2 regions of the Streptosporangium sp. H16 genome follow, and region 1 is predicted to be linked to the other one. Evidence: riboswitches for the same ligand, from Rfam matches in the RefSeq annotation. Region 1 holds a riboswitch; the other holds the start of a gene.

Region 1 (4,205 bases):
GCTCCCCCAGGGCCGACCGCACGGTCGTGCTCACCGGCGGGATCCGCACCCCCTCCGACGCCCTGGTCGGCCCGGTCGCGGTCTCGGCGATCCGCGGGCTCCACGTCGACACCCTCTTCCTCGGCGTGCACGGGATGAGCACCCGCGCCGGGTTCACCACCCCCAACCTGCTGGAGGCCGAGACCAACCGCGAGCTGGTCGCCTCCGCGCACCGCCTGGTGGTGCTCGCCGACCACACCAAGTGGGGCACGGTCGGCATCAGCACCATCGCCCAGCTGGCCGAGGCCCACATCGTGGTCACCGACTCCGGCCTGACCGAGGAGGCCCGTGAGGAGATCGCCGCCTCGGTGGGCGAACTGATCATCACGGAACCCCAGCGAGAGAGCGAGATCGCCGGCCGATGAAACGCACGATCACCCACCTGGCCGACGGCCGGGAGCTCATCTACTTCGACCGGCGCGACGACGCCGACCGCGGAGCGGTCGACCGGCGCGACCTGCCGCCCCGCCCCGCCGCCTCCGAGCTGCGCTACGACCCGCTCACCGAGGAGTGGATCGCGGTGGCCGGGCACCGCCAGGGACGCACCTTCCTGCCCCCGGCCAGCGAGTGCCCGCTCTGCCCCTCCACCCCCGGCAACCTCACCGAGGTGCCCGCCTCCGAGTACGACGTGGTGGTCTTCGAGAACCGGTTCCCTTCGTTCTCCGCCCAGCCGGGCGAGCACCGGGAGATCGGCGGGCTGAGCGAGGTCCGTCCGGGGATCGGCAGGTGCGAGGTGGTCTGCTTCACCTCCGAGCACGACTCGTCGTTCTCGCGGCTCTCCCCCGAGCAGGTCGAGCTGGTCATGGAGGCCTGGGTCGACCGTACGGCGGAGCTGTCGGCGACGCCTGGCGTGGAGCAGGTGTTCTGCTTCGAGAACCGGGGAGCGGAGATCGGCATCACCCTGGCCCACCCGCACGGCCAGATCTACGCCTACCCCTACGTGACCCCGCGTACCAGGCTCACCCTCGGGGCGGCCGAGCGCCACCGGGAGCGGACCGGAGGCAACCTGTTCGCCGACGTCCTGGCCGCGGAGCGGGAGGCCGGTATCCGGGTGGTGGGCTCGAACGAGCACTGGACGGCTTTCGTCCCGGCCGCGGCGCGCTGGCCGGTGGAGGTTCACCTCTACCCGCACCGCCAGGTCCCCGACCTGGTCGCGCTGGAGGCCGAGGAGCGCGCGGCGTTCGGCCCCCTCTACACCGACGTGCTCCGCCGCCTCGACGGGCTGTTCGGCGTGCCCATGCCGTACATCGCGGCCTGGCACCAGGCGCCGGTCTCCACCGGCCGCGATCTGTCGTACGCGCACATGGAGCTGTTCAGCATCCGCCGCGCGCCGGACAAGCTGAAATACCTCGCCGGGTCGGAGTCGGCCATGGGCGCCTTCGTGAACGACGTGTCCCCCGAGGGAACAGCACAGCTTCTGCGCTCTGTCATCACGAACTGATTACCGCTTGGTCTCGTCTTGAGGTCGCATGACCTGCTGTTTACCACTACTATCCTTCCCACATCGGCTGTAAACGCTGATTTGCCTAATCCTGGGCGCCTCGCCCAGGAGCCGGGGAACCACCGCACCTGGGGTGAAACCACTTCGGTGGAAGGGCTTCCTCCAGCCCGAACCCGTCAGCTAACCCGGTAGGCGGAAGGAGAGGAGAGTTCGTGGCGGCCTCGTCCCCCACGTTCCGTCGGCATGCCGCTGTGGTCCTCTGTCTGAGCTCGATCGCGGCGTTCACCATCGGTGCCCCCACCGCGGGAAGCGCGGAACCCAAGCCGACCGAGGCCAAACTCCGTGCCGACCTGGCCAAACTCGGCAAGAAACTCGACGGGCTGATCGAGACCTACGCGGCCAAGCGCGAGTCCCTCAAGAAGGCGCAGAAGGCCGAGGCCGTCGCCAAGCAGAACCTGGGCAAGGCCGAGGAGATCTATGTCGAGGCCAAGAGGCAGGTCGACTCCATCGTCCAGCTCCGCTACCAGACCAGCAGCAGCGGAGGGCTGCCCGCGCTGATGTTCTCCGGCGACATGGGCGCCGCCGCGGTGATGGAACAGCTCACCGCCCAGCAGAGCGCCTACCTGGAGGGCTTCGCCGGCAGCCTCGAACGCAGGAAGAAGGCGTCGGAGACGGCGTCCAGGCTCACCGACGAGATCCGCGACGAGGCCAAGGAGGTGGAGGGCCGGCGCGAGGAGGCCGAGGACGTGATCCGCGACGTCAAGGACAAGCTCGACCGGCTCGCCCCCACCGGTTCCGGCCGCCGCTCCGACGGCAGCTGGGCCCCGCAGCTGCCCACCGGTGCCGACAACATCACCGACCGCACCCGGATCATGCGCGACGCCGTCATGCGGCGCTTCAGCCTCCCGTACTCCGTCGGCTGCTACCGGGCCGCCAACGACGGCGGCGAGCACCCCCTGGGCCGCGCCTGCGACTTCATGATGAGCACCGGCGGCACGATGCCCTCGGCCGCCAACCTCGCGCTGGGCGACGAGATCGCCGCCTGGGCCCTCAAGAACAGGACCAAGCTCGGCGTGAAGTACGTGATCTGGCGCCAGCGCATCAACCACGGCTCCGGCTGGCGCTTCATGTCGAATCGCGGCGGCATCACGGCCAACCACTTCGACCATCCGCACATCTCGATGTTCTGAGCAGCCGGGCCTCCGGCCTGCGGTGATGCTGTGTCGAGGGCATATCCAGGGCACCTGGCGGGTTTCCCGTTCGCCGATCTTCGGCGGGCGCGACGGAAGATGAGGGCCGCGGCGACGCACACGCCGTGAGATGGCAGTGAGTGCAGGCACACGGGTCCGTACGGCCGAAAACCGCTTGCCTCGGGGGTGGGGCTCGGGGAACGTGGTGTTCATGACGCTCTGACGGACAGCACCCCGTTACTTCGAGATGCCACGGCGCCGACGCTTTTCGTAATGCTGTCAGCCCATACCCTTTTGAGAGAGCCTTCTTGTCCCAGCGACACTCCCGGCAGGAGTCTCCGCCGCCGTCCACCGCGGCCGTGGGTCCGGCCACCGTCACCGTGTTCGCCTCCTCCACGAGCTGGATCGAGTCCGACGCCCTCGCGCAGTGCCACCAGGTGGCCGCCCTCGACGGCATGACGCACGTCGCCGCCATGCCGGACCTGCACCCCGGCAAGGGCGCCCCCATCGGCGCCGCCATGGCTTCGACCGTGCTGTACCCGTTCCTGGTGGGCTCCGACATCGGGTGCGGCATCGCCGTGTTCCCCATGAAGCTCAAGCGCGCCGTACCCGAGAAGCTCGCCGCCCGCTTCCCCGACCTCGATCGCGCGCTGGATCCCGAGCGGGATGCCGACGACCCCGCCTGGGCCGTGGTGAAGGGCGACATCCCCGCCGGTCACGTCGAGGGCCTCGGGACGGTCGGCCGGGGCAATCACTTCGTCGAGCTGGCGCGGATCGGGACCGTCTTCGAGCCGGACCACGCGAGCCGTCTCGGACTCACCGACGGCGACCTCGTTCTCATCGTCCACAGTGGTTCCCGAGGGCTGGGCGAACGGATCCTGCGGGCGCACACCGAAATCCACGGAGCGGGCCCCGCCCCCGATCCCGGCGCCTACCTGGCGATGCACGACGACGCCGTACGCTGGGGATCGCTCAACCGGCGGCTGATGGCCGCCCGGGTCGCCCATGCCCTGGGGGCCGAGCCCGCCGAGCCGCTCGTCGACCAGTGCCACAACCTGGTCGAGATCCGCGACGGGGCCTACCTGCACCGCAAGGGGGCGGCGCCGGGCGACGGCCGCGACGTGCTCATCGCCGGTACGCGAGGCACCCCTTCCTACCTCGTGGCCGCCCACGCCGGACCGGACGCCGGCCATTCCGTCGCGCACGGCGCGGGCCGCAAGATGTCGCGTGCGGACGCCCTGCGCCGGGGCAGGGCCAAGCACACGGTCGAGGAGTTGCGCCGCACGCCGGTGGGGTCACTGGTGGTGTGCGGAGACCGCCAGCTGCTCTTCGAGGAGGCGCCGACGGCCTACAAGCGCATCGAGCAGGTGATCTCCGACCTCGTCGACCACGAGCTGGCCACGCCCGTGGCCACCACGGTCCCTCTGGTCACCTACAAGACGCCCGACCTCGGGTCCACGCCCCAGCGGGACCAGCGCCGCAAGCGAGGCCGGTCGTGAGCGTCCACCTGCTCCTGTCGGCCGGGCGTGGCCCGC
Region 2 (4,205 bases), on a different contig from region 1:
ACCGCAGTCTTGACCTGGGCGTGCTTCTCACCGAGGAAGACGGGCAGCAGGTCCTTGACCGAGGCGCCGAAGATCTGGCCGGTCGGCGCGTCGTTGAAGAACGGGTTCTTCAGGTCGGCGACCGCCGGGTCCTGCTGCGCGGGGAGGGAGCTCGGGAAGGCCGCGGCCTCCTGGAAGGCCATGATGTGGCCCTCCTTGCCGGTGAGGTAGTTCAGGACCTCGGCGGCCTCCTTGGGGTGCTTGCTCTGCTTGGGGATCGCCAGGTAGGAGCCGCCCCAGTTGCCCGCGCCGCCGGGTACGGACGCGACGTCCCACTTGCCCTTGTTGCCCTCACCGGCCGCACCGGAGACCACGCCGAGCATCCAGGCCGGGCAGCCCATGGTCGCGAAGGCGCCCTTCTTGATCGCGGCGTTCCACGGCGGGCTGAACGAGGCGAGCTTGGCGGTCAGGCCCGCCTCGCTGAAGCTCTTCACCGTGTCGAAGGAGGTCTTGATGGCCGGGTTGGTCTCGACGATGAGCTGGTTGTTCTTGTCGAAGTAGGCGACGTTGCCGTTCTTCGGCGCCTCCTGCGACAGGATCACGTTGTAGAGCGTGTTCGGGCCGTCAATGAACTTGGGATCGGTCTTGCCGGGGTTGGCCGCCTTGAACTTCTCACCGATCGCCTTGAAGGCGTTCCAGTCCGGCCAGAGCTTGCCGACCTCCTCGCGGTCGGTGGGCAGGCCCGCCTTCTCGAACAGGTCCTTGCGGTAGCACATGGTCATGCCGCCGATGTCGGTGCCCAGGGCGAAGAGCTTGTTGTCGGCGTTGATGCCGTTGTCCCACTTCGCCGCGGGGAAGTCGGCCTTGCGGCTGTCCAGCCCGTGCTCGGCCAGGTCGGTGAAGAACTGCGGGCGGGCCTTCATGAGGCCCATCGCGCCCTCGTCCAGGGCGATGATGTCAGCCGCGCCGCTGCCCGCCTGCAGGCGCTGGAGCAGCTGCGGGAGGTAGACGTCCTCGAACCGGTCGGTCAGGTTCTGGTATTTGACCTGGATGTTCGGGTGCGCCGCGTTCCACGTCTCCACGGCCTTGTCGTAGCCGAAGTTCTCGCCGCCGCCGAAGGTGTGCACGGTGATGGTCACCGGCTCGGCCGGAGCGGCGGCGGAACCGGTGCCCGCGGCGGGCGCGGACGGCTCGCTGGAACTGCACGAAGTGATGGCCAGGGCGGTGGCCGCCATGACCGCGACGGCGGCCAGCTTGCCGTGCCGCTTGTTGTTCAACATTACGGACCCCTCTCAGGTGGTCGCCCGAATCATTGGGAGGCGACATCGCGGGCCGGTCCCCGACAAACGCGGTCCTCGCGACGAGGTCGTTCCTCAATGTGCTTTGGGAGCGCTCCCACGAAGAGTGGACGATGGGCAACCAGGACGTCAATATGCCGAAACTCAACCGTTACATCCGGTCGTTTTAGGCAGGACTATCGGCATCAGACATGCACAAACATCTCATCAAGGTGATTGGGAGCGCTCCCATCTCACGGGCATACAGTCGGGGCATTTCGTGTGCGTGCGGGGCGGGGGGCGTCGCGGGCGTCCCCGGCGGCGGCGGTGGAAGGTTGTCAAGGGAGTGTCAGGGCGGGCGCGGGCGAGGCCGCGGGAGCAGGTGCCGCCACCACCGGGGCGGGCGTGGGGGAGGGGTTCGAGAAGGCGACCACCGGGCCGGGCGGGGGAGAGGGGCGCCGTGACGAGCGTCCCCGGGGCGGGGCGGGCGCTGTGACGAGCGTCGCCGGGGCGGGGCGGGCGCTGTGACGAGCGTCGCCGGGGTGGGGCGGGGGAGGACGCGGAACGCTCCCGGGGGCGGCGCTCGAACGAGCGCCGCCCCCGGGAGCGGGTGGACCGGGCGGCCGCTCACCGGCGGGGGCCGGTACGCCCGCGCCGCCGGGGGCGGCGGGCGCGGGCGGCGGGCGCGGGGTCAGTCGGAGTAGACGGGGTATCCGTAACCGACGACCTGGGAGACCGGCCGGACGCGCTGTTCGACGTCGCCGTTGCCGGTGTTGCCCTCGATCGTGGTGATCGTGCCGTCTCCGTTGTCCTTCTTCACGAAGCCGACGTGGTCGATGCCGCCGATGCTCTTGCCGCCGGCCCAGTCGAAATAGACGACGGCGCCGGGGGTGGGGATGGTGCCCCAGTGCCCGTTGTCCTTGAACCACTTGGCGTGGGCTACGGTGTAGGCGTCCCAGCCCATCGTGGGGCGGATGCCGGCCATCTCGCCGACCCAGGAGACGAACATCGCGCACCAGGGGGCGTTGGCGTAGTCGTACACGGTGTTGCCGCCGTCGCGGGCGAGGGTCTCCTTGGCGCGAGGGCTCGACATGTACCAGGAGTGGAACTTGGTCCCGCCGCCCTGGGAGTTCTCGCGGACGCCGATCTGCTTGGAGGCGATGTCCAGGACCTTCGCCGCGGAGACCTTGGGAAGCCTCTCGGCCACGATCTGGAGCGGGGTCTTGGCGGCCTTGGAATCCTGGGCCTTGGTGTCGACGGGGGGTGCGTTCACGACGCCGTGGCCGTCGGCCAGGGCGACGCCGGTGGTGCCGGTGGCCAGGGCGACACAGGCGCCCAGGACGGCGCATGCCGCGCGGGGGGTGGAGATGAGGCGATGCTTAGCCATACGGGGGTTCGACTCCTTGCTTCGCTTCCATTCCGCCTACCGGGTTAGCTGACGGGTTCGGGCTGGGAAGTGCCCTACGGCGCACGAGTGCGCTGATTCACCCCAGGAACGTGGTTCCCCGGTTCCGCAGACCTCGCGGATTCGGCGGCCGTGCTCACCGACGGCGGAAGGTCTCCGCCAGGTGGGACACGGTCGGGCAATGTGACGGCAATGCACAGACCTGGATAGATCTAGGCAATTGCCATGAATAGGACGAAGGTACGCCAGACGGACAGACGATTACAAGTAGGACATATTGCCCAGACTTGGGAATACGTCCGAATCGGGTCGGTGTCGCGGGGTGCCGCCCGGCCCGGGAGGCGGGGTGAGGCCGTGCCGGCCGCGCCTCCTCCCGGCGGGTGGGGGAACGCCCCGCCGAGGCCGGGATCCCCTGTCCCCGCGGCGATCCCGGTTTCCCGGACCCGCCTGCGAGCCGCCGGCCGGGGGGTGCTATGGCGCGCGGGTGAACCTCCTGGTCCGAGGTGTTGTGCCTTCATGTTTTCGAATATGGGTTCGATAGTAAAAAGTATTCGGATGGTAGGGGTTCTCCCATGGAAGGTCAGGAGAGGGCGCTCGGGATCCGGCGGTCCGCGACCCGCGCCTGGCGGGGTTTCCGCAGCTCAGGGCGATGGGGGAGGGGTGGGATCAGGCCGTCGGCGGGCCTGGCCGCCCGAAGGGTAAAGAAACGCGCGCTCGGGGGGGCCCGACGCCCGCGAAGGTAAAGGAGAGAGGTAAAGGAAGACGCTTTCCAGGCGGCCTTGTCATCCGCGGAGGTAAAGGCGCGCGGGACAAGGGCGCGCGGGACAAGGGCGCGCGGGACAAGGGCGCGTCAGGGCGAACAGCGGGCCGGTCGGCTTGGAACGGCCGTAGGCGGAGAACCCGCCGCACCGGCGGTCGAGCGTGGTCGGCTGTTCACCCGCAGTTCCCGGGCGCTTAAGGCCACCGGGTTAGGTTGTGGCAGTCGTGAACGGGTCATCGCCCGGCGTGGAGGACGGCCGAGACCACGCGCGGGAACAGGGTTCGGCCGTTGCCTGGGTGGAGTCCCCGCTGCAGATGCTCTGCGCGGTGGAGGCCCACCACGCCGGGCTGCTCGGTGCCCGCAGCCATCTCGTGCCCAGGGCGAAACTCCGCCCGCTGGCCGTGACGGGTCGCGAGCTGGGCCGTCTCACCCTGCCCAGAGGGCTGGAGCTCACCGCGGCCAGGCCGGACATGCCCCGGCCGCGCCGGGGCGAGACCTGGGTGGTGGGCGACGCCTTCTCCGGCAAGGTCCAGTTCCGCTGGCTCACCGCGCTCCCGGGCCGGATCGTGATCGTCGACGACGGGCTCGCCACCATCCGGCTCCTGGAACTGCTCACCGGCAGGATGGGAACGCCCCTGCTGAGGGCCAGGGGGAAGGCCGGAAGGCTCAGGACCGTCCTCGGCACGGCGGCCGGGCTCAGGCTGCGCGCCGCCGCCCGCTCGGGGCGGCTGTCGATCTTCACCGCGCTGCCCGTGCCCCCCGACCTGGCGAAGGCCGTACGCGC

Evidence for each region. Region 1 has a riboswitch for cyclic di-AMP ahead of ACTOQ2_RS03070 (coiled-coil domain-containing protein). Riboswitches for the same ligand answer to the same signal wherever they lie in the genome.
Region 2: it holds a riboswitch for cyclic di-AMP, as region 1 does, so the genes downstream of both, ACTOQ2_RS25830 (CHAP domain-containing protein) here and ACTOQ2_RS03070 (coiled-coil domain-containing protein) in region 1, are expected to answer to the same signal.

The regions. Positions count from the first base shown of each region.
Region 1 is NZ_JBPXMD010000002.1:22,650-26,854, forward strand. Features, by position in the region: gene ACTOQ2_RS03060 (DeoR/GlpR family DNA-binding transcription regulator) at 1-404, shown strand, start outside; gene galT (galactose-1-phosphate uridylyltransferase) at 401-1,480, shown strand; cyclic di-AMP (ydaO/yuaA leader) riboswitch at 1,553-1,689, shown strand; gene ACTOQ2_RS03070 (coiled-coil domain-containing protein) at 1,732-2,670, shown strand; gene ACTOQ2_RS03075 (RNA ligase RtcB family protein) at 2,979-4,169, shown strand.
Region 2 is NZ_JBPXMD010000016.1:131,544-135,748, forward strand. Features, by position in the region: gene ACTOQ2_RS25825 (ABC transporter substrate-binding protein) at 1-1,259, opposite strand, end outside; gene ACTOQ2_RS25830 (CHAP domain-containing protein) at 1,948-2,643, opposite strand; cyclic di-AMP (ydaO/yuaA leader) riboswitch at 2,662-2,800, opposite strand; gene ACTOQ2_RS25835 (hypothetical protein) at 3,646-4,205, shown strand, end outside.